Regions from separate parts of the Rhizobium sp. CECT 9324 genome, predicted to be linked through region 3. Evidence: predicted binding sites of a transcription regulator. Region 3 holds the regulator's gene; each other region holds the start of a gene.
The links. Region 3 encodes LexA, which represses DNA repair genes until DNA is damaged. Its sites were predicted from a motif close to TGTTCNNNNTGTGTTCNG; they were not measured.
Positions count from the first base shown of each region.

Region 1: the regulator LexA is predicted to act here: its motif matches at 3,476-3,493, upstream of LQ231_RS04535 (DNA recombination protein RmuC).
Region 2: the regulator LexA is predicted to act here: its motif matches at 2,641-2,658, upstream of LQ231_RS06740 (PA0069 family radical SAM protein).
Region 4: the regulator LexA is predicted to act here: its motif matches at 3,358-3,375, upstream of LQ231_RS14530 (UvrD-helicase domain-containing protein).

Region 1 covers NZ_CAKKMZ010000001.1:952,027-957,322, reverse strand. Annotated here, with positions in the region: gene def (peptide deformylase) at 1-32, opposite strand, end outside; gene LQ231_RS04545 (globin-coupled sensor protein) at 104-1,621, opposite strand; gene LQ231_RS04540 (globin-coupled sensor protein) at 1,725-3,239, opposite strand; gene LQ231_RS04535 (DNA recombination protein RmuC) at 3,526-4,749, shown strand; gene LQ231_RS04530 (ribokinase) at 4,792-5,296, shown strand, end outside.
Region 2 covers NZ_CAKKMZ010000001.1:1,384,832-1,390,127, reverse strand. Annotated here, with positions in the region: gene LQ231_RS06760 (tetratricopeptide repeat protein) at 1-562, shown strand, start outside; gene LQ231_RS06755 (4-(cytidine 5'-diphospho)-2-C-methyl-D-erythritol kinase) at 567-1,496, shown strand; gene moaB (molybdenum cofactor biosynthesis protein B) at 1,493-2,038, shown strand; gene LQ231_RS06745 (glycosyl transferase) at 2,055-2,576, opposite strand; gene LQ231_RS06740 (PA0069 family radical SAM protein) at 2,720-3,877, shown strand; gene LQ231_RS06735 (ribonuclease HII) at 4,101-4,766, shown strand; gene LQ231_RS06730 (F0F1 ATP synthase subunit B) at 4,879-5,296, opposite strand, start outside.
Region 3 covers NZ_CAKKMZ010000001.1:2,339,003-2,344,298, forward strand. Annotated here, with positions in the region: gene LQ231_RS11625 (ComEC/Rec2 family competence protein) at 39-2,600, shown strand; gene lexA (transcriptional repressor LexA) at 2,615-3,334, opposite strand; gene LQ231_RS11635 (HlyD family type I secretion periplasmic adaptor subunit) at 3,633-4,976, opposite strand; gene LQ231_RS11640 (type I secretion system permease/ATPase) at 4,988-5,296, opposite strand, start outside.
Region 4 covers NZ_CAKKMZ010000001.1:2,971,538-2,976,833, forward strand. Annotated here, with positions in the region: gene LQ231_RS14520 (efflux RND transporter permease subunit) at 1-1,898, opposite strand, end outside; gene LQ231_RS14525 (efflux RND transporter periplasmic adaptor subunit) at 1,895-3,094, opposite strand; gene LQ231_RS14530 (UvrD-helicase domain-containing protein) at 3,418-5,296, shown strand, end outside.

The DNA of each region.
Region 1 (5,296 bases), 1.4 Mb from region 3:
TCGGGGAGGATGATGAGAGGCTTTATCGTCATGGGCCTCCCTTAGCGCAAGATCGAAACGGAGGAAATCGAAAAACGCACGATTTCGCTCCGTTTTCTGTGTCTCAAGCGGCTCGGTGGCCAGATCTCAGGGAAGAAGTACGGGGCTTTGCCGCAGAATGCTCGGTCGAACGGGTGCGAATATGGCTCAGCAACTCGACCAGCCCGGCCACTTCGGCGCGAAGACGGCGTGTTTCTTCGGAGGTCCGCTCGACCATATCGCTGTTTTCATGGGTCAGATGATCCATGTTGCGGGTCGCCTGATTAACCTCGTTCAGGCCCATAGCCTGGTCCTTGGCGGCGGTCGCAATGTCGGAGACAAACGCATTGATCGCATCAATACGGGTGATGATGTCGGTCAAGGCATCACCGGTGCCCGAGACGAGGCTGACACCCTCCTTGACCTGATTGGAGCTCTGCGAGATCAGCTGTTTGATGGCCTTGGCAGCATCGGCGCTGCGCTGGGCAAGCTGACGGACTTCCTGCGCCACGACAGCAAAACCCTTGCCGGCTTCACCGGCACGGGCTGCCTCGACGCCGGCATTCAGCGCCAGAAGGTTGGTCTGGAAGGCAATCTCGTCGATGACGCCAATGATCTTGGAGATTTCCGTCGAGGATTTTTCAATCGCACCCATGGCGGACACGGCACGCGAAACGACGTCTCCGGAAGATTGTGCCTGGTGTTGGGTTTCGCGAACAGTCATTGAAGCGCGTTCCGCATTGGCGGCCGTCTGGCTGACGCTCACCGAGAGCTGCTGCAGAGCCGTCGAGCTTTGCTGGACGCCGGTTGCCTGTCTGGCTGTGCGGTTGGCCAATTCGCCCGAGGCATGGGCGATGGTCTCGGTGCCATCGAGGATCTCATCCGATGCGCGGCGGATCGCGGCAAACGATGCATTCAGACGGTCGACCGTGTCATTGTAGAAGCCGGCCATTTCCTTGAAATTCTGCGGCAGGTCGCTGGTCATGCGGGCTTCGAAATCGCCCTGTGCCAGCGCCTCCAGGCCTTTGCGCAAATGCTCCATGGCGATGGCCTGGTCTGCTTCGAAACGTTGCCGTTCCTCCTCAAGCTGCACGCGTCGTGCATCCAGTTCCTGCAGATAGACGGAGATCGAATAGTCCATGTCCAGCATCGCTGCCTTGACCACAGCTTTGAGCTTGTCGGCCAGGGCGTGGGCATGCTGCTTGCCGAACGGGAAAGGCCAGTGCTTGACCAGGATGCCGGCGGCGAGTTCGCCGACCAGCATGGAGTAGCCACCGATATACCAGCGCGGCTCAAGGCCGATGCGCGCATGCGTCTTGCCGACGGATGTTACGCCTTTGACATAGTCCGCGTCGAAGCCACCCTTGGCCAACTTGTCCCAATGGGCCATCTGGGCATTCTTGGCGGAAGCCATGTGCGACTTGCCGCTGAAGAAGCCGGAGAGTTTCGCCGTGCGCCCGATCTTGGCGTAAAATTTATCCAGCGCGCCGCCGATGGTGTCGTTGATGGTCGGGCGCAACTCGCTGAGCGTCGCCCGGGTCTTGTCATCGATTTCGAGAAAGTCGAGGCGTTCGGTCAGGTCGGCGTTTGGATTCTGGGTCATGATTCCATCAGGAGGCGTTGGATGTGCCGGTGGTCCCGGATTGTCGTTACACCTACCATGGTTATCCTAAACAGAGACTAAACGACCGCGCCGAGACTTGACCTCAGCCCGCCCGCCGGTATGCGGCCTGGTCACGATCGCGGCTGCCAACGTGACCGCCACTGTGCGTCTTGAAGCCCTCAAGCGCGGCAACCAGTCTTTGCGCCTCGTCGCTCAGCGTCACGGTCTGGGCCGAGGTTTCCTCGACCATCGCCGCGTTGCGCTGGGTGATCTGGTCCATTGAACTGATCGAGGTATTGACCTCGCGCAGGCCGCCGGACTGGTCGGCTGCGGCCGATGCGATCTTGGAGACGATGTCGTTGATCTCGCCGATACGAATGATGATCTTCTCCAATGCCTCGCCGGCATTGTTGACCAGGCCGACGCCGGTCTGCACCTGGCTAGAGCTCTGCGAGATCAGACCCTTGATTTCCCGGGCCGCACTTGCGCAGCGCTGGGCAAGCTCACGGACTTCCTGGGCAACGACCGCAAAACCACGCCCCGCTTCGCCGGCGCGGGCCGCTTCTACACCCGCATTCAGGGCGAGGAGATTGGTCTGGAAGGCAATCTCGTCGATGACGCCGATGATCTTGGAAATGCCATCGGATGACTTCTCGATGGCGCCCATGGCTTCGACCGCACGCGACACGACTTCTTCGGATACGCGCGCTTCCGTCAGCGCAACACCGACGACCATTGAGGCCTTCTGGGCGCCATCCGCTGTCAGCGTGACGTTCTGGGTCAGATCGTGAAGTGCTGCCGTGCTCTCTTCGAGGCCGGCTGCCTGCTGTTCGGTGCGCTGCGCCAGATCATTGGTGGCGGAAGAAATGGCGAAGGTCGAACGAGATATCTCTTCGGCTGCGCCGCGAACCGTGCTGATCGTCGCCTGCAGCGAAGCGACCGAGCTGTTGTAGTCCTTGGCCATCTCGACAAAGTTTGCCGGCATATCATCGCTCAGACGGGCTGCCAGATCGCCCGAGGCGAGCTTGGTCAAGACGCTGCGAAGCGCCGCCAGGGCGACGGCCTGCTCGGCCTCCGCCTTCAGCCGGGCTTCTTCCGCCTGTTTGCGCTCGGCGGCGAGAATATCGAGATAGACGGAGATCGAATAGTCCATGTCGAGAAGCGCTGCCTTGACGATGACCGAAATCTCGTCGGCCATCTGTGGCGCATTCTGCCTGCCGAAGCGGCTTGGCCAACGATCTCGTGCTACCGCATGGACCAGTTGCTCGAGCAGAAGCGCATAGCCGCCGATATACCAGCGCGGCTCCAGGCCGATGCGGGCATGGGCCTTGCCGACCATGGTGACGCCCTGCACATAGGTTTCATTGTAATCGGCGTTGGCGACGATACCCCAATGCTGTTCCTGACGTCCCTTTGCACTGCGAATGTGGTCCTCGCCCTTGAAGAAGGCAGCCGTCTCTGGCGTCTTGCGAACCTGAGCGTAGAACACATCCAGGGCGGCACCGACATTCTTGCGAATCACGGGCCCAAGGCGACGCAATGTGTCGCGTGCCTTGTCGTCCAGACCGAGGAATTTAAGCCGTGCCTTCAGGACTACATTGTCTTCGTTCGACGTCATGATGTTTCTGCGCTCTCGTCTTGGTTTCATCAGCGAGTGCTGATGTATTTACTTCAAGAGATGCTTAAATGGTAAACTTTTGGTTGCCGAGAAAACGCTGTTTTAGAGCATTTCGGTTGCGCCCTGTTGAAATGAACGGAAAACAGCCATTTCGGTTTTATCGAATTGCGCTTCATCAAATCTGGCTGCAAAAATTATTTTCGACGTGGTTGTCGAGACGGCAGGGTTTGGGCGAATGTTCACTCTTTGATCTATTCCGGCAGAACGAATCTGCTAGACTGGACTGATGAACGCATTCCAGTTTCCGGCGGTGACCATCGGCTCAGTCACCCTTTCGCCCATGGTGCTGGCTGGCTTCGCGCTGGCGCTGATTGCCATTCCTTTCGTGTTGCTGGGGTGGGCCGTCTGGCGCTCCGGGCGCGCGCGACTGTGGCAACAGGCGGAAACCCTGCGACGGGAGCAGGCGGCGGAAGCCCGGCTCGGCGAGTTGCTCAAGGCGCAGGCCGAAATGCAAGGGCGGCTGGCAACCATGGCCGACGTGTTCGGCAGTCGCCAGGCAGAACTCAATCAATCGATCAGCCAACGGCTGGATGGCATGACGCATCGTCTTGGCACGACAATCACCGAGCAGACGAAATCGACGCATGACAATCTGCGAAGCCTGCAGGAACGGCTCGCCGTGATCGATGCGGCGCAAAACAACATTCAGTCGCTGGCGAAGGACGTGGTCGGGCTGCAGGCCATCCTGTCGAACAAGCAGACCCGCGGCGCCTTTGGCCAGTCGCGCATGGAGACTATCGTTGCCGACGGGTTGCCAATGGGCGCGTTTACCTTCCAGGCCACGCTATCTAACGGCATGCGGCCGGACTGCACGATCCGCATGCCGAACAATTCGCCGCCACTGGTGATCGATGCCAAGTTTCCCCTGGAGGCCTGGAACGCGATCCGCGACGGTGAGACGCCGGAGCAGAAGAAGATCGCGAGCCAACAGTTCCGCCGCGATCTGGAGGTGCACATCCGCGACATTTCGGAAAAATACCTGATTGCCGGCGAGACCCAGGAGATGGCCTTCCTGTTCGTGCCATCGGAATCGATCTTCGCCGAAATTCACGAGAATTTCGAGAACGTCGTGCAGAGGGCCCACAAGCAGCGCGTTGTTATCGTCTCGCCGTCGCTGCTGATGCTATCGATCCAGGTGATCCAGGCCGTCTTGAAGGACCAGCGCATGCGCGAGCAGGCCCACCTGATCCAGGGCGAAGTGATCCGGCTGATGGAGGACCTCAACCGGCTGGATGATCGAACACGCAAGCTGCAAGGCCATTTCCTCGCGGCGCAAAAGGACGTCGACCAGATCCTGACATCCTCCGACAAGCTCGCGCGACGCGGGGCGAAGATCGAGGCGATGGAATTCGAGATACCCGGCGGGCGGATCGAGGAAGAAGAGACGCCTGCGAAGGCGGTCGAGAGCCGGACCGGCTTGCTCAAGCTCAGGGTTGTTGACGAGGACTGATCGCCTGGTTCAAAAGAGCGTAGAAAAAGAGAGGCTACGCGCATGATCACCGTTTTCGGCTCCATCAACATGGATCTGGTTGCTAACACGCCGCGGCTGCCGAAGCCCGGCGAGACGGTATCCGGCACCGGCTTTGCGACAGCTGCCGGCGGCAAGGGTGCGAACCAGGCGCTTGCCGCACGGCGCGCCGGTGCCAGCGTGCGCATGGTCGGGGCTGTCGGCCCGGACGCGTTTGCCGGTCCGGCACTCGACCTTCTCGACAAGGCGGGAACCGACCTTTCCGGCGTTCGCCACGAAGACGGCCCGACGGGTACGGCATTGATCCTGGTCGGCGGCGATGGGGAGAACATGATTGCCGTCGTGCCGGGCGCCAATGGCCTTGTCGACGTTGCCCAGGCAGAAGCAGCCGTTTCGGCTCTTTCCTCCACGGACCTCTTGATGCTTCAACTCGAGGTTCCGGCTGACGCTGTCGAAGCGGCGCTGAAGGCTGCCAGGGCACGCGGCGTGCGCACAGTCCTCAATACCGCACCTTTGACACCAGAAGCGG
Region 2 (5,296 bases), 950 kb from region 3:
GGTTATCGGTCAATCGCCGGCCAAGAACCACTGGTCGATCTTCTTCCAGCGCGGCATCGCCAATGAACGGCTGAAGAAGTGGGACAAGGCCGAGCCGGACTTCCGCAAGGCGCTGGAACTCAATCCGGAACAGCCGCAGGTGCTCAATTACCTGGGTTATTCCTGGGTCGACATGAACCGCAATCTCCAGGAAGGACTGGAGATGATCAAGAAGGCCGTCGATCTACGGCCCGATGACGGCTACATCGTCGATTCGCTCGGCTGGGCCTATTACCGCCTCGGTCGGTTCGACGAATCGGTGGTCGAACTGGAGCGGGCCGCCGAGCTTCGCGCCGGCGACGCGACGATCAACGACCATCTGGGCGACGCCTATTGGCGCGTCGGCCGCAAGCTTGAAGCCACCTACCAGTGGAAACGCGCGCTGGCCTCCGAGCCGGACGAGGCCGAAGTGCCGAAGATCCAGGCGAAGATCGACAAGGGCATGCCGCCCATCGAAGCCGACGCCGCCAAGATCGATCCAAAGCCGGTCGATGCGCCGAAGAAAGACGACAAGAAGACCTGATCCGATGAAAGGTCTTGACGATCAGCTGGGAGCCCCGGTCGAGGAGACCGCGCGCGCCAAGGTCAATCTCGCGCTGCATGTGACCGGGCGCCGGGCGGATGGCTATCACCTGCTCGACAGCCTGGTGACCTTTGCCGAAGACGGTGACGAGCTGACATTCCAGCCAGCAGAGACCGACAGCCTGACGCTGACGGGGCCTTTTGCACGCAGCCTCTCGCTTGGCCCGGCGAGGCCCGAGGACAATCTCGTGGCTCAGGCACGCGACCGTTTGCGCGCCGTTCTCGATCAGCATGGGCAGTCCTGGTCGCCCGTCGCCATCACGCTCGAAAAGAACCTGCCGGTCGCGGCCGGGATCGGCGGCGGCTCGGCCGATGCCGCAGCAACCCTGCGTGGACTGATGCGGCTCTGGCAGGCGGACCTGCCCGCAGGCGCGCTGGCGGAGCTTGCACTGTCGCTTGGGGCCGATGTGCCGATGTGCCTTCGCTCAATGCCACTCAGGGCAGAGGGCATTGGCGAGGCGATCACGCCGGTTGCCCTCCCCTCCTTTCCGATGGTGCTGCTCAATCCGTTGATGCCGGTCTCGACGCCGGAGATCTTTCGCCGGCTGGAGCGACGCGACAATTCGCCGATGACAGACCTCCCCGCAGCCCCCGATGCTGAGGCATGGCGCACAGCCTTTCCGCAGCTTCGCAACGACCTGCAGCCGCCGGCTGAAGCGCTTGTACCGGAAATCGCGGAAGCCTGCGGCCTGTTGCGCGAGAGCCTCGCGGTTTATGCCGGCATGTCGGGTTCGGGTGCGACCTGTTTCGGCCTCTACGAAAACGAGGCCGCGGCGCTTAAGGCGGCACTGGCGCTATCGGCCTATCGACCGCAATGGTATGTGCTTCTGACCCGCACAGTTGCCCATCAGCGCGCGCAAGGAGATGCAGCATGAGCCGGATCGACGAAAGCCGTCCCTTCATTCCGGTGGGCATTGCCGTGCTCACAGTCTCGGACACACGGCGCCTGGAAGACGACCGCTCCGGCGACACGCTGGTCGCCCGGATCGCGGAGGCCGGCCACAGGCTCGCCGCGCGGGCCATCGTGCAGGACGACAAGGCGGCGATCCGCGACCAGGTGGAGCAGTGGACAAAAGATGACGCCATCGACGTGGTCATCACCACCGGCGGCACGGGCTTTACCGGTCGCGACGTGACACCGGAAGCGCTGGAACCGCTGTTCGAAAAGCGCATGGACGGCTTTTCCGAGGTCTTCCACCGGATCTCCTATGACAAGATCGGGACCTCGACCATCCAGTCACGGGCGACCGGCGGCGTTGCCAATGCGACGTTCATCTTCGTTCTGCCGGGGTCTCCGGGTGCCTGCAAGGATGCGTGGGATGGCATCTTGAAGCTGCAGCTCGACTACCGCCACATGCCGTGCAATTTTGTCGAGATCATGCCACGGCTCGACGAGCACCTGACACGCAGCAAATAGTCTTGCCGGACGGCGATCAGCGCCTGGCTTCGCGCGCAACCCAGGACGGGATAATTTCAGACGCCAGCCGCCGCGGCTTTTGGCCATGGGCCAGATGCTGAAGATCCATGCCCGAACGGACCAGTGATTGGGCGTGGCGCTTGGGCAGGAGCAGACCATTTTCGAGCGGCGGGCGTGACCGCGTCAGGCGGCGATAGAAGGGCAGCCGATAGACACGCGATTCGGAAAAGCGGGCTGGAACCTTGTTGAGAGCCACATATTCCGCCACTTCGTCGATCCAGCCCTGCGTCATTCGGGCGCCAGGCTCGACCAGAAGCAGCCACTCGCCGCGCACGGAGCCGAGCAATTCTTTCATGTCCCATTGCTGATAAAAGCGGCAGCCCGCCGCATCCGCCACGAAGGATGATCCGTCCTGCGAGCCATGGTCCAGAACGATGACATCGCTTACAAGGCCTTCCACAGCACCGGCTACGAGCACAGACAACGTCTGAGCGAGCTCCGGCTCCTGATCGCGGCATTCCATCATCACTGTCAACATTGCCTATCTCTATCGCATTGCACAAAGATTTGCCACTGCTTTGAGATTGTCCGATTTTCTATTTTGTTCTTGCATTGTTCTCATTGTTGATGGTAGGAATATAGTCATTCGGCGGGATTGATTGACCCCGCGAGGAGCTAAACATGAACGAGCTGTCTCTTGTGGGCCAGGCTGCCTTTCAGCCTGGCAATACGGCAGATATTGCCGATGCGGTGATGACCTCTTCCGGGCTCCGGATCGAGATCGACCGACGTCGTGGTCGCGGGGCAACGCTCAATCCGGGCGGACGCTTCGAGCCGACCGAACGCGTCGCCTTCGACGACGGCTGGCAGAGCCTCGAGGACATGCCGCCGTTCAAGACGGAGGTGCAGGTCGAAAAGCCACGGACCATCATCACCCGCAATGAATCGCCGGACATTCCCTTCGACCGCTCGATCAATCCGTATCGCGGCTGCGAGCATGGCTGCATCTATTGCTTCGCCCGCCCGACACACAGCTATATGGGCCTTTCGGCTGGTCTCGACTTCGAGGCCAGGCTGTTTGCCAAGCCGGATGCGCCGAAGCTTCTGGAACGGGAACTGTCGAAGCCGGGTTACAAGCCGCGGCCGATCGCGATCGGCACCAATACCGATCCCTATCAGCCGATCGAGCGGGAATGGCGGATCATGCGCCAGATCCTCGAGGTGCTCGACAAGGCCAATCATCCGGTGGTGATCGTCACCAAGTCGGCGCTGGTGCTGCGCGATGTGGATATCCTGAAGTCGATGGCCGAACGCGGGCTTGCCAAGGTCGGGGTTTCGGTGACGACGCTCGACCGCAAGCTCGCCCGGCTGATGGAGCCGCGCGCGGCCACGCCGTCGAGACGGCTGGAGACGATCAAGGGCCTGTCGGAGGCGGGCATCCCGGTTGCCGTCATGCTCGGGCCGGTCATCCCGGCGCTGAACGACCACGAGATCGAACGCATTCTCGACAGCGGCAAGGCAGCCGGCGCCACGGAGGCCAGCTATGTGCTGCTGCGCCTGCCGCTTGAGGTCAGCCCGCTGTTTCGCGACTGGCTGCTGCAGCACTATCCGGACCGCTACCGGCATGTGATGTCGCTGGTCCGCTCGATGCGCGACGGCAAGGACTACGACGCCGAGTTCGGCAAGCGGATGAAGGGGGCCGGTCCCTATGCCTGGCAGATCAGCCGCCGCTTTGAAATGGCGACCAAACGTCTCGGCCTGACGCGCCGCAGCCTGCATCTGCGCGAGGACCTGTTCCTGTCGCCCAACAGCAATGGCGTACAGTTGTCGCTGCTCTGATACGTGCGCCGCACCACGGCGCACTACGCTATCGTGATGTCCGGCGGCTGGCACCGCCTCGACATTGCGTTTCCCGGTTCAGTCCGGGTTTCGTCTTCCGGCGCGGTTATCCGCCGCCTCGCGCCGGATGTGTCCCTGGTCAGCCGCCCCGGCCTCTCGCGTCCAACGAGAGGAAGGGACCAGGGGCTTGCAGGAGATCGGGTGCGCGTGCGATTTCTGCCGCATGAAAACGCGCACGCCACCCGATTCTCCCAGCCTGTTTCCCGATCTGCCGCTGGCTCCTGACTTTTCGATCGAGAGCCGCACCAAGCGACGCGGGCTCTGGCCTGTTGCCGGAACCGACGAAGCCGGTCGCGGGCCGCTGGCGGGGCCAGTGGTGGCTGCTGCGGTCATCCTGGATCCACGACATATCCCGCAAGGGCTGAACGATTCCAAGAAACTGTCGTTCGCTCAACGGGAGCGGCTCTATGAGGAGATCCTGGCCACGGCCACCGTCTCGATCGCCTCCTCATCGCCCCGCCATATCGATGCTCGCGATATCCGCAAGGCGAGCCTCGATGCGATGCGCCGCGCCGTTGCCGGCCTCGAATGCAGCGCCAACCATGTCCTGGCCGACGGCCGAGATGTGCCGGACGGGCTTTCCTGTTCGGGAACGGCGGTGGTCAAGGGCGATGCCCGATCCGTCTCGATCGCCGCTGCATCGATCCTTGCCAAGGTCATGCGGGACCGGATGATGGCGCGCGCCGGACTGGTCTTTCCCGACTACGGCTTTGCGCAGCATGCCGGTTACGGCACCGCGATCCATCGCGGGGCGATCGTGATCCATGGCCCCTGCCCGCTGCATCGGATGAGCTTTCGGCCTCTACGGCAGGTGGAGCCATGCGAATAGCATCCATCCCGTTCAGTCAACCTCCGTCGCTAAAGGCGTTGCGGACAGATGCTAGACAACAAAAAAGCCGGGACAAGCCCGGCTTTTTTCAATTTCACAACCGATCCGATGATCAGTTGAGGCGGGCCTTGACCTGGCCAACGGCGCTCTTGAACAATGTGTCCTGAACAGCGCCATCGGTCTTCTTCGCCAGAACCTTTTCGGCCGCGGCAATCGCGAGGTCGACAGCCGCAACGCGCACGGCGTTGACGGCTTCGGTTTCGGCCTGCTTGATCTTCTGCTCCGACAGCGCATTGCGACGTGCAATGAATTCGGCCGTCTTCTGCTTGGCTTCCGCCGTGAGGGCTGCGGCTTCGCGTTCGGCGGCGGCAACGATTGCCGCAGCTTCTGCTTCGGCTTCCTTGCGCTTGCGCTGATATTCGGCCAGCAGATGCTGGGCCTCTTCGCGCAGGCGCTTGGCTTCCGCCAGTTCGTCGCGGATCTTGTCGGCGCGCGCATCGAGGCTCGTTGCCATCATGCCCGGTACCTTC
Region 3 (5,296 bases):
CTATTGCTCGGGCTTTCTCCCGGCTTCGGCGAAGGACGGTGCGTGTGTCGGACATGGCGCATGGAGAGACCGATTCACTCAAGATTGCGGCAACGACCGAGGTTGCATTGCCGGATATCGCGGTGCCGACACGTCGTCCGCCAGCGGTTGCAAGACGAACGGAGAAACCTCTCGCCTTCTTGCGCGAACGCGTTGCACGACTTCCGATCAGCAGCACCGCCGATATGGCCGTGGAGGCTCGCCATGGCCATCTTTTCCATTTCGTCCCGGTCTGTATCGGTGCAGGTGCAGCCCTCTGGTTTCTCCTGCCGACGTCACCGCCCTTTGCTGTTCTTACTTGCGTTCTGATCGCAGCTACGGCCGGAATTTGGCTCCTGGGCAAGCCGGGCACAGTCCGGCATGTCACGATTTGCGCCGTGGCTCTCTTTTGCGCCGGCATGCTGCTCGCCGATTGGGAGACGCGCAGGACCGCAACCATCGTGCTCGATCAGCCGGTTGTGACGATCGTCACGGGGGTGATCGAGCGACGTGAGGCAGGAGCGGCCGGCGAATGGCGGTATGTGTTGTGCTTGACAGGCACGGCCGAGCCGATGTTGCGCCGTGCCCCGGAGCGCATATCCGTCCTCGCGCGCAGTCGCCATGAACCGCTTGTGATTGGCGCAAAGGTGTCCGGCCGCGCGCGCCTGTCACCGCCTTCCGGCCCGGCGTTGCCCGGTATGAATGATTTCGCCTTTGCCAGCTATTTCTCTGGCATCGGAGCCGTCGGCTTCTTCCTCGGGCCACCTGCCGCGGTCGACGTGTCGCAGGGCGCATCTTCTGGTGATCGGCAAGATTTCTGGCCCGGCTTCTCGCCTGGCCTTCTGCCCGGCATCGTGCAGTCAGCCGACCAGGCGCTTTTTTCTTTGAGAGACCAGATTTCCACCCGCATACGCACCGTCTTGCCGGGTGATCCCGGCGCATTTGCCGCGTCGATCATCACCGGCGAAAGGCGTTCGATGTCAAAGGCGGCGACCGAGGCACTTCGCCTTTCCGGCCTCGCGCATATCACGGCGATCTCGGGCCTCAACATGGCGCTCGCCGCCGGTATTTTTTTCGTCGGCCTGCGGGCGGGCCTCAGTCTGTTCCCGGTGGTGGCCCAGGCCTATCCCGTCAAGAAGATCGCAGCCGTGGGAGCGCTGATCGCAGTTACGGGCTATGTGCTGATTTCCGGCTATCAGGTCTCAGCGGTCAGGGCCTATTTGATGACCTCGATCATGCTGGTTGCGGTCCTTGTCGACAGGCCCGCCATCAGTCTGCGCAACCTTGCACTGGCTGCGACCATCATCCTGTTGGTCCAGCCTTCCGCCGTGATGGGCCCCAGTTTCCAGATGTCTTTTGCCGCGACCGCCGCTTTGATCGCCGGCTACGCCGGTTGGCGCAAAAGGCCCAGAGACTTTCTGCCGCGTTTTCGCGGGCGCAAGGTTTTGTTGCTTGCCGCCTTCGCTCGCTTCTTCGGCGGAACTCTGGCCACGTCGATCATCGGCGGACTGGCCACGGCGATCTTTGCCATTAGCCACTTTCACCGCCTCGCGACCCACAGTCTGGAGGCGAATCTCATTGCCATGCCATTGATTTCGCTTGTCGTCATGCCGGCAGGCTTCATTGCGATGATCCTGATGCCGCTTGGGCTCGATGCTCCATTTCTCATCGTCATGGGCTATGGCCTGGAATGGGTGCTGATCGTCGCGCACGAAATCGCCGGCTGGGGAGACGGCTACACGTTCTCCCGCCAGCCGGCATGGCTCCTGCCGACAACGGTTGCGGGTTTTTTGTTGCTCACGCTGCTGCGCACGCGTCTGCGCCATATCGGCACGTTTCTGGTTGCCTCCGCGCTGCTCACGGCATGCCTTTCGCCAAGAACACCAAGGGCTGATCTGGCGATCAGCGAAGATGGACGTCTCGTCGGTTTCTGGCCCGCCTCCCACACGCCCATCGACGATGATCAGCTTGCCACCAACCGCCAACGTCCGCCGAGCTTCATTTTCGACCAATGGCAGCCCGCGCTACGCATTGCCGGGACGATCCCGCCGGAAGAAATGTCCGGCACCGCCGCGCTTCTGTCGCCAGACCGGCCAAAGCGCACCCCTTTGTCGGGGACCGAAATATCAACAGCCCGCCAAAAACTCGAAGATCTCCTGAAGGTTGCCGATGAGAAGAATTTTATCTGCATCCAGGACGCTTGCGCCGCGATGCACCACGGCTGGCGCATCATAACGCTCGAACGCCACGAGGTAACCGGCATTGCCTGTGATCTCGCCGACATTGTCATCGTCGCTCAACGCCCGGGATTTGCACACTGTCGCTCCGGTGCTCGCCTGATTTCAGCCGAAACCTTGCGTGCCACCGGCAGCCTGGAAGTCTTTCTTCGGGATCGCTCCAGCAGGACAATGACGATCGTCCCGTCATTTGACGGCCCTGCACGCGCCTGGACCCGTCACCGCCTCTACGACTGGCGAAGCGGCTCACAGGCAGAGAGCCACACATCGCACGAGCAAGCCAAAGGCAACTCTCCTATCACAGGAGAAGTAAGTCGTTTGCCGCCGACCGACGGGCCAGCGTAACAGGGCGGGCCGGTTTAGTGATAGCGGCGGATCAGCCCGACGAGCTTGCCCTGGATCTTCACCCGATCCGGTCCGAAGATGCGGGTCTCATAGGCGGGGTTGGCGGCCTCGAGCGCAATGGATGCGCCGCGCCGGCGAAAGCGCTTCAGTGTTGCCTCTTCATCGTCGACGAGCGCGACAACGATGTCACCGGGATTGGCGTTGGACGCATTGCGAATGATCACGGTGTCGCCGTCGAGAATGCCGGCATCGATCATCGAATCGCCCTTGACCTCAAGCGCGTAATGTTCGCCCGAACCGATCATTTCGGCGGGCACGGTGATGTCATGCGTGTTGTTCTGGATGGCCGAAATCGGCACGCCGGCGGCGATCCGGCCCATGACGGGCACACTGACAGACGAAGAATTGCTATCACTGGCTGAGCGGCTCGGCGCAGAGGGAGCGGGTGGCGCCTTGCCAAGGCTGCCTTCGATCACGCTCGGTGCAAAGCCCCGGCGCGGCTGCAGGCTCGGCGTATAGGCCTCCGGCAGCTTGATGACCTCGAGCGCGCGGGCGCGATTGGGCAGGCGGCGAATGAAACCGCGTTCCTCGAGCGCAGTGATCAAGCGATGAATGCCTGATTTCGAGGCGAGGTCGAGCGCGTCCTTCATTTCGTCGAAAGAGGGAGGCACGCCGGATTCCTTCATCCGTTCGTGGATGAAAAGAAGCAGTTCCTGTTGCTTGCGCGTCAGCATATGCGATGCCCCAATTGGTGAAACAAATACAGAACAGACACTATATGTTCCATATGTGTTCCGCAAGTGGATAAATTTCCGTGAACATTGCATGCGTTTGGCTGACGGATCACAAAAAAATGGGCGCCAATAAGGGTGTGCGTCAAGGCGGATGTTTCGAAATATTCATGCAGCGATTTTCACGCAATCCTGATGCATTGCCTTGCATGGTGAAGCCATGGCGACGACACAGCGAACTCGGTTCAGCCTTTGCGGAAGCGACCGAGTTACGCGCAATGCTCGCTATTCTGGCATGGGATCATTGTTCGGAAAATGCCCGTGACATGCTGTCGGTAATCGGCTTGGCGAGATAGTTGAAAAATGTCCGTTTGTTGGTCTGGATCATCACCTCTGCCGGCATGCCGGGTGTCGGCGTGAAGCCCTGGACACGTGCAATCTCCGTCGGCGGTATATTGATCCTGGCGAGATAGACATCATGGGGCGCGGTAGACGTGTTTCCCGATTGCTGGAGCGCATCCGCCGACAGGTAAAAGACGTCTCCTTCGAGAACCGGCGTCGTCCGCTGGTTCAGCCCCACCAGGCGGATGGTGGCGGGTTGGCCAAGCTTCACGCTGTCGATATCGTTTCTGGGTATCTGCGCTTCGATGATCAGGGGCACACCTGCGGGCAGGATTTCGAGAATTGCCTTGCCGCTCTCAATCACGCCGCCATTGGTATGATAGTGGATTCGCACGACAGTCCCTGAGACTGGTGCATTGATCGTTGCCCGTTCCAGAATGTTTGCGGCTTCCCGCAACTGCTCTCGCACCATGTCGCGCTCGCCCTGGATGGCCTGCAGCCGTTCGAGTGCGTCTTCGCGATAGGCGCTTTCTGCGCGCAGTACTTCCTGCTCCCCCTTGGTCCGCTGTGCCTGGGTCTCGGCGATTTCCGCCTCAAGCCGCCCGATCTGGCCTTCCGCCTCGGCGATCGCGCGGAGAATGGCCTTGACCTCGTTTGCACGCGCGACACCCTTTTCCAGCAGGATTTGTTTTGCGGCGTATTCATCCTTGAGCAAATCGAGCTGGCGGATGGATGAGTCGCGTTGTCTCGTGTAGCCGATTTCGCGAAATTCGAGGGCCCTGATGTTCTGTTGCAGCAGCGCGATCTCGCTTGAGAGCTTTTGTCGCTGTGCTCTGAAATTGAGTTGCTGGCTGACCAGGATCGCCCAGACGTCGGGATCGCCGCGGTGCTCCTTCAGCAGCGACGTAAGGTCGAGCTTTTCAACCGTCTCGAACTGCGCCGTCAAGCGGGCGGCCGTTACATCCAGTCGCATGCGGCGCAGGAAAAGCTCACGCATTTTTGCTTGAGCCGCGGTCTCATCGAGCTGCACGAGCGCTTGTCCCTCGACGACCTGGTCGCCTTCGCTGACGAGGATCTGCTCGATGATCCCGCCTTCGAGATGCTGGAGGATCTTGTTCTGGCCGGTGGCGACGAAGCTGCCTTGAGCAATCACCGCTGCCGCCAGCGGAGCGGTTGATGCCCAGGTTCCGAAGCCGCCGAATGCGATGGCCATGAGCGCGAGGCCGACGACCGTTTGCTTGCCGATCGACCGCGGCACCTCGGAGTACCACTCGATATCATGGACTTTGGCGATGTCTGCCATATGCGTCGCTCCTATTGCAACTGATGACCGAATGAGCCGCCTTCGATATCGATGCCGCGCGCTTGCAACGCCTTCAGCACATCCATGCGCATGCCGAACAGGGCGACGGTGCCATTGACCAGCAAAAGGATCTTATCGACGTTGCTGAGCAGGGCAGGGCGCTGGGTTATGGTGATCATGGTGATCTTCTGCTCTTTCGCATGTTGCAGCGCCCGCATCAGCGCCACGTCACCGGCACTGTCGAGGTTAGAATTGGGCTCGTCGAGCACCACAAGATGGGGGTCGCCGAAGAAGGCACGCGCCAGCGCGATCCGTTGCTT
Region 4 (5,296 bases), 630 kb from region 3:
TGGTTCTGGGTTCTGTCACGCTCGCTCCAGGGAGCCAGCGTCAAGACCATGAAGGCGCTGTTCGTCGCACCCTGCCCCGAAATCGAAAAGATATTGCGGATTTCGCCGCTTTCGACCAGAGGCTGGAGCTTTTCCTCGACCCGCTGAACCTGATCTCGCGTGTAGGCAAGACTGACGCCCTGTGGCGCCGACAGGCGCAGCATGACGATGGAGCGGTCTTCCTGCGGCGTCAGTTCGTTCTGGATCAGTCCGAATGTGCCATAGGCGGCAGCCGAGATCAGCACCGCGACAATCACGACGATCAAAGGGTTGCTCAGGCTCGCATGCAGCGTACGCTTGTAGACCCTGGCAAACAGGGCTCCGAACCGACCAAGAAATCCGTGATCTTCTTCTTCGGCCTTGCCCAGCATGCGCGATGCCAGCATCGGGCAGAGCGTCAACGCCGTCACCGAAGACAGAAGAACAGCAAAGGCGAGCACGAAACCGAATTCGCGGAACAGGCCGCCGAGCTGGCCGGGCAGGAAGGAGAGCGGAATGAACACGGCAGCCAGCGTTGCGGTTGTGGCGAGAACAGCGAAGAACACCTCCTGTGTGCCCAGAACCGCTGCTGCGCGCGGCCCCATGCCTTCCGCCCGCCGACGCACAATATTCTCCAGGACAACGATGGCGTCGTCCACCACCAGCCCCGTCGCAAGGACGATGGCGAGAAGCGTGAGGATATTGATCGAAAAACCGACCATGTAAATGGCAACCAACGTGCCGATCAGCGCCACAGGCATGGTGAGGGCCGGTATGAGCGTGGCCCGCCAATCGCGCAAGAAGAGATAAAGCACGACGACGACGATGAACGCGGAAAGCGACAGCGCCAGTTCCACTTCATGCAAAGCCCCCTCGATGAAAACGGCGTCATCGCTGGTGATGGCGATCCGCGTGCCTTCCGGCAGCGTTTTCGACAAGGCATCGACAGCCGAATGCACCCCCTCGGAGATGTTCAGCGTATTGGACTGAGCCTGACGAATGATGCCAAGTCCGACACCCTGCACGCCATTCGAGCGCAAGGACGTCGAGCCGTCATCCGGACCAAGCGTGACTGTTGCCACATCGCGCAAACGGACCCGATCGCCGATCAGGATATTTTCGAAATCTTCCGGCGTCGTGAGATTGGCTGTCGCCCGCACGACGATGTCCTGCGTCATTGATTCCAGCGATCCGGCTGGCACATCCATGGCCGAACCCTGCAACGCCGACGACAGGTCGGCAACGCTCAGTCCGCGGCTGGCCAAGGCCGCCTGGTTGACGTCGACGCGAAAGACCTTCTCCTGGTCCCCATAGACTTGGACATCTGCCACGCCCTCGACAGCGGCAAGCCGGTCGGAGATCTCGTTGTCGACGAGAAGCGTCAGGTCTTCCATGCTGAGCTTCGTCGATGTGACCGCAAGCCGCATGATGGCCTGCGAATCCGAGTCAGCCTTGACGATACGCGGCTCGTCAGCATCTTCCGGCAACTGGTTCGCCACCCGGCCAAGCGCATCGCGAACATCGTTTGCCGCGACTGCCAGGTCGACGCTATCGCTGAATTCGAGCGTTGTGCGGCTCTCGCCGAACTGCGAGCGTGAGGAGATCGACTTAACGCCGCTCACGCGCGCAACGGCACCCTCGACCACCTTGGTGACCTCCTGGTCCATGGTCTGGGCCGAAGCACCCTCATATTCCGTGGTTACCGAAATCACCGGCTGGTCGACATCCGGCAGTTCGCGCACTTCGATGCCGGCAAGGGCCGCAAGTCCCGCCACCACCAGAAGCGTATTCAGCACCGCAGCCAGAACCGGGCGGCGGACAAAGAGGGCAGTAAAGGAATTGCCCGATTTTTCAGAGGCCTTGTTGTCGACGGAATTCATCGGCTGGCAACCTCCGGGATCGAAGCACCTGTGTCGGCATTGGCGATCTTGATCGATCCGCCTTCGCGCACGCGCTGCAAACCTTCGATCGCAACGACGTCGCCCTCGTTCAGGGCAGCATCGACGAGGACCTGGTCCGAATTGCGCTGGATGATGCGGACACGCGTCTTGATCGATTTGTCATCCTTGATCTGCCAGACGAACGAGCCCTGCCCGTCCCACTGGACCGCCAGCGGGTTGACCGCCGGATATTGGTCGCCAGGAAATTGCATCGTCACGTTGAAGGACATGCCGGCCCGCAGGAGATCGTCGGTATTGTCGATTCTGGCTCGGATACGGATGGTTCGGCTCGCCGGATCGACTCGGTTGTCGACCGCATCGACCTTGCCGGCAAAGACTTCGCCCGGCCGCGACACGGAATTCGCCTCGATCGCCATGCCGGCTTTCACCGCCGTCGCGAAACGCTCGGGCGCCCAGAAATCGACCAGCAATTCCGTTCGGTTATCCAGAGTGACGACATTGCTCGCTGTCGTGACGTTGTCACCGATGCTCACACCGACGATACCGATAATGCCGTCGATCGGCGCGACGATATCACGCCGCTTGAGGTTCAGTTCCGCCGTTGTCAGCGCCAGCTGCGCCTGCTCCAGCGCGATCTGGGCGTCGAGGACCTCGAGCCGCGAGAAGCTCTGGAGGTTGCGGTAGGATTCAGATTTTTCGCTCGCGCTGCGCAGAACAACCTTGGCTTGATCCCGCAAGATGACCTGCTCGTCGTCATCGAGCTTGGCGATGACCTGGCCCTTTTTGACCCGTTCTCCGGAGGATACCAGGATCTCGTTGATCGTCCCGCTCGCTTGCGGCATCACCGTCACAGCCTGGATCGCCTCACCGTCGCCGATCGCGCTTAGTCGATCATTCAGCACGCCAATCGACACCGGTTGCGTAACAATCAGGATCGACTGGTTGCGGCCACCTTCCCTCTGCCCTTGGCCAGCGCCTTGGCCTCTACCCTGCGATTGGCCCTGGGCCTGCTGACCCTCTCCGCTAGAGGTCGAATTGGACACCAGAGCGACCACACCTGACGGAACGCCCATCTGAACGAGCGTCTGGCCAGCCTGCGGGGAGATGTAGACCCAAAGACAGAGCCCTGCAAAAAGCAGCACGAGACTGAGACCGAGTTGCTTCCAAAGCGGCATGCGGAACTCCAAATAGTTTCAATGAAAATCGTGCTGAAGTATCCGGTTTCAAGGGGCCGAAAGCAATGGCCGACAGCCAAGCTTACTGATTTGTAATATCACGCGAATTCACGCGGTCGTGATCGTCGACCAACGAGGCACCGGCCTTCGCGGCAGCGGTTTTGCAAATCTGGCACCGCCGACACCCGGTGCACTGAGCGTTCCATACTTCCGTCAACGCGGACTGCTGCGCCAGCGGCAAAAACCGTGAGCAAGCAAGTAGATGGAATAAAACCAGAACGTCTTGTCTGGCCTTTCCCACCCGAATCACTACATTGAGCCGCATGAGTAACGGTTTTGACGATATACCCTTCTTCGATGAAGAGCCCGCTCCGCGCAAGCCGCCGACCGCCCCGACATCGACGAATGCAAATACAGCGGCCACGCCATCCGGCAGCGGGCTGGGCATCGCTGCCCGCGCCATGGCCGCACGCGACCAGGCGCGTTTTCCCGATTATCTGTCTGGCCTGAACCCGGAACAGCGCCTGGCCGTCGAAACCGTCGATGGCCCCGTCCTGGTTCTGGCCGGCGCCGGCACCGGCAAGACCCGCGTCCTGACCACCCGTATTGCGCATATTCTTGCAACCAACCGCGCATTCCCCTCCCAGCTGCTCGCCGTGACCTTCACCAACAAGGCCGCGCGCGAGATGAAGGAGCGCATCGGCCATCTGGTCGGCGGGGCGGTCGAGGGCATGCCCTGGCTTGGCACCTTCCACTCGATCGGCGTCAAGCTTCTGCGTCGCCATGCCGAACTGGTCGGGCTTTCGTCGGATTTCACCATTCTCGACACCGATGACGTGGTGCGCCTGATCAAGCAGATCATCCAGGCCGAGGGCCTCGACGACAAACGTTGGCCGGCCAAGCAGTTTGCCGCAATGATCGACGGCTGGAAGAACAAGGGCCTGGACCCCGCACAGATCCCCGAAGGCGATGCTCGCGCCTTCGCCAATGGTAAGGGCCGCGAGCTCTATGCCGCCTATCAGGCACGGCTCAAAACGCTGAACGCCTGCGATTTCGGCGATCTGCTTCTCCATCCGATCCGCATGTTCCGCGCCAATCCGGATGTGCTGAAGGAGTATCACCAGAAGTTCAAATACATTCTGGTCGATGAGTACCAGGATACCAACACCGCCCAGTACATGTGGCTCAGGCTGCTGGCCCAGCGACCTGCAGGCGTGCCACAGAATGTCTGTTGTGTTGGTGACGACGACCAGTCGATCTATGGCTGGCGCGGCGCGGAAGTCGACAACATCCTGCGCTTCGACAAGGATTTCCCTGGCGCGAAAGTGATCAAGCTGGAGCGCAACTACCGCTCCACGGAACATATCCTCGGCGCGGCTGGTCATTTGATCGCCCACAATGAGGGCCGCCTCGGCAAGACCCTGTTCACCGACCGCGTCGATCCGAATGATGACAAGGTAGTGGTGCACGCCGCCTGGGATTCGGAAGAGGAAGCCCGCGCCGTCGGCGAGGAAATCGAGCAACTGCAGCGCAACGAGCACCCGCTTAACAACATGGCGATCCTGGTGCGCGCATCCTTTCAGATGCGCGAATTCGAAGACCGTTTCGTCACGCTTGGCCTGAACTACCGCGTGGTCGGCGGCCCGCGTTTCTACGAACGTCTCGAAATCCGCGACGCCATGGCCTATTTCCGCATGGTCTGCCAGCCAGCCGACGACCTTGCCTTCGAGCGTATAGTCAACACACCGAAGCGCGGCCTTGGCGACACGACCATCCGCAATCTGCACGACTATGCCCGCGCCCGTGACATTCCCATGCTGGCCGCCGCATCCGACATCATCGAAACCGACGAATTGAAGCCCAAAGCGCGCAAGTCGCTCTTCGATGTCGTGACAGATTTCCGCCGGTGGCAGACCTTGCTGGAAAACACGCCCCATACGGAACTTGCCGAGCAGATCCTCGACGAGAGCGGCTACACCGCCATGTGGCAGAACGACAAATCGGCCGAAGCCCCCGGTCGTCTGGAAAACCTGAAGGAACTGATCCGCTCGATGGAAGCATTCGAGAGCATGCGCAGCTTCCTCGAACATGTGTCGCTAGTGATGGACACCGAGCAGAATGCCGAGATGGACGCCGTCTCGATCATGACGCTGCATTCGGCCAAGGGCCTCGAATTCGAAACCGTTTTCCTGCCCGGCTGGG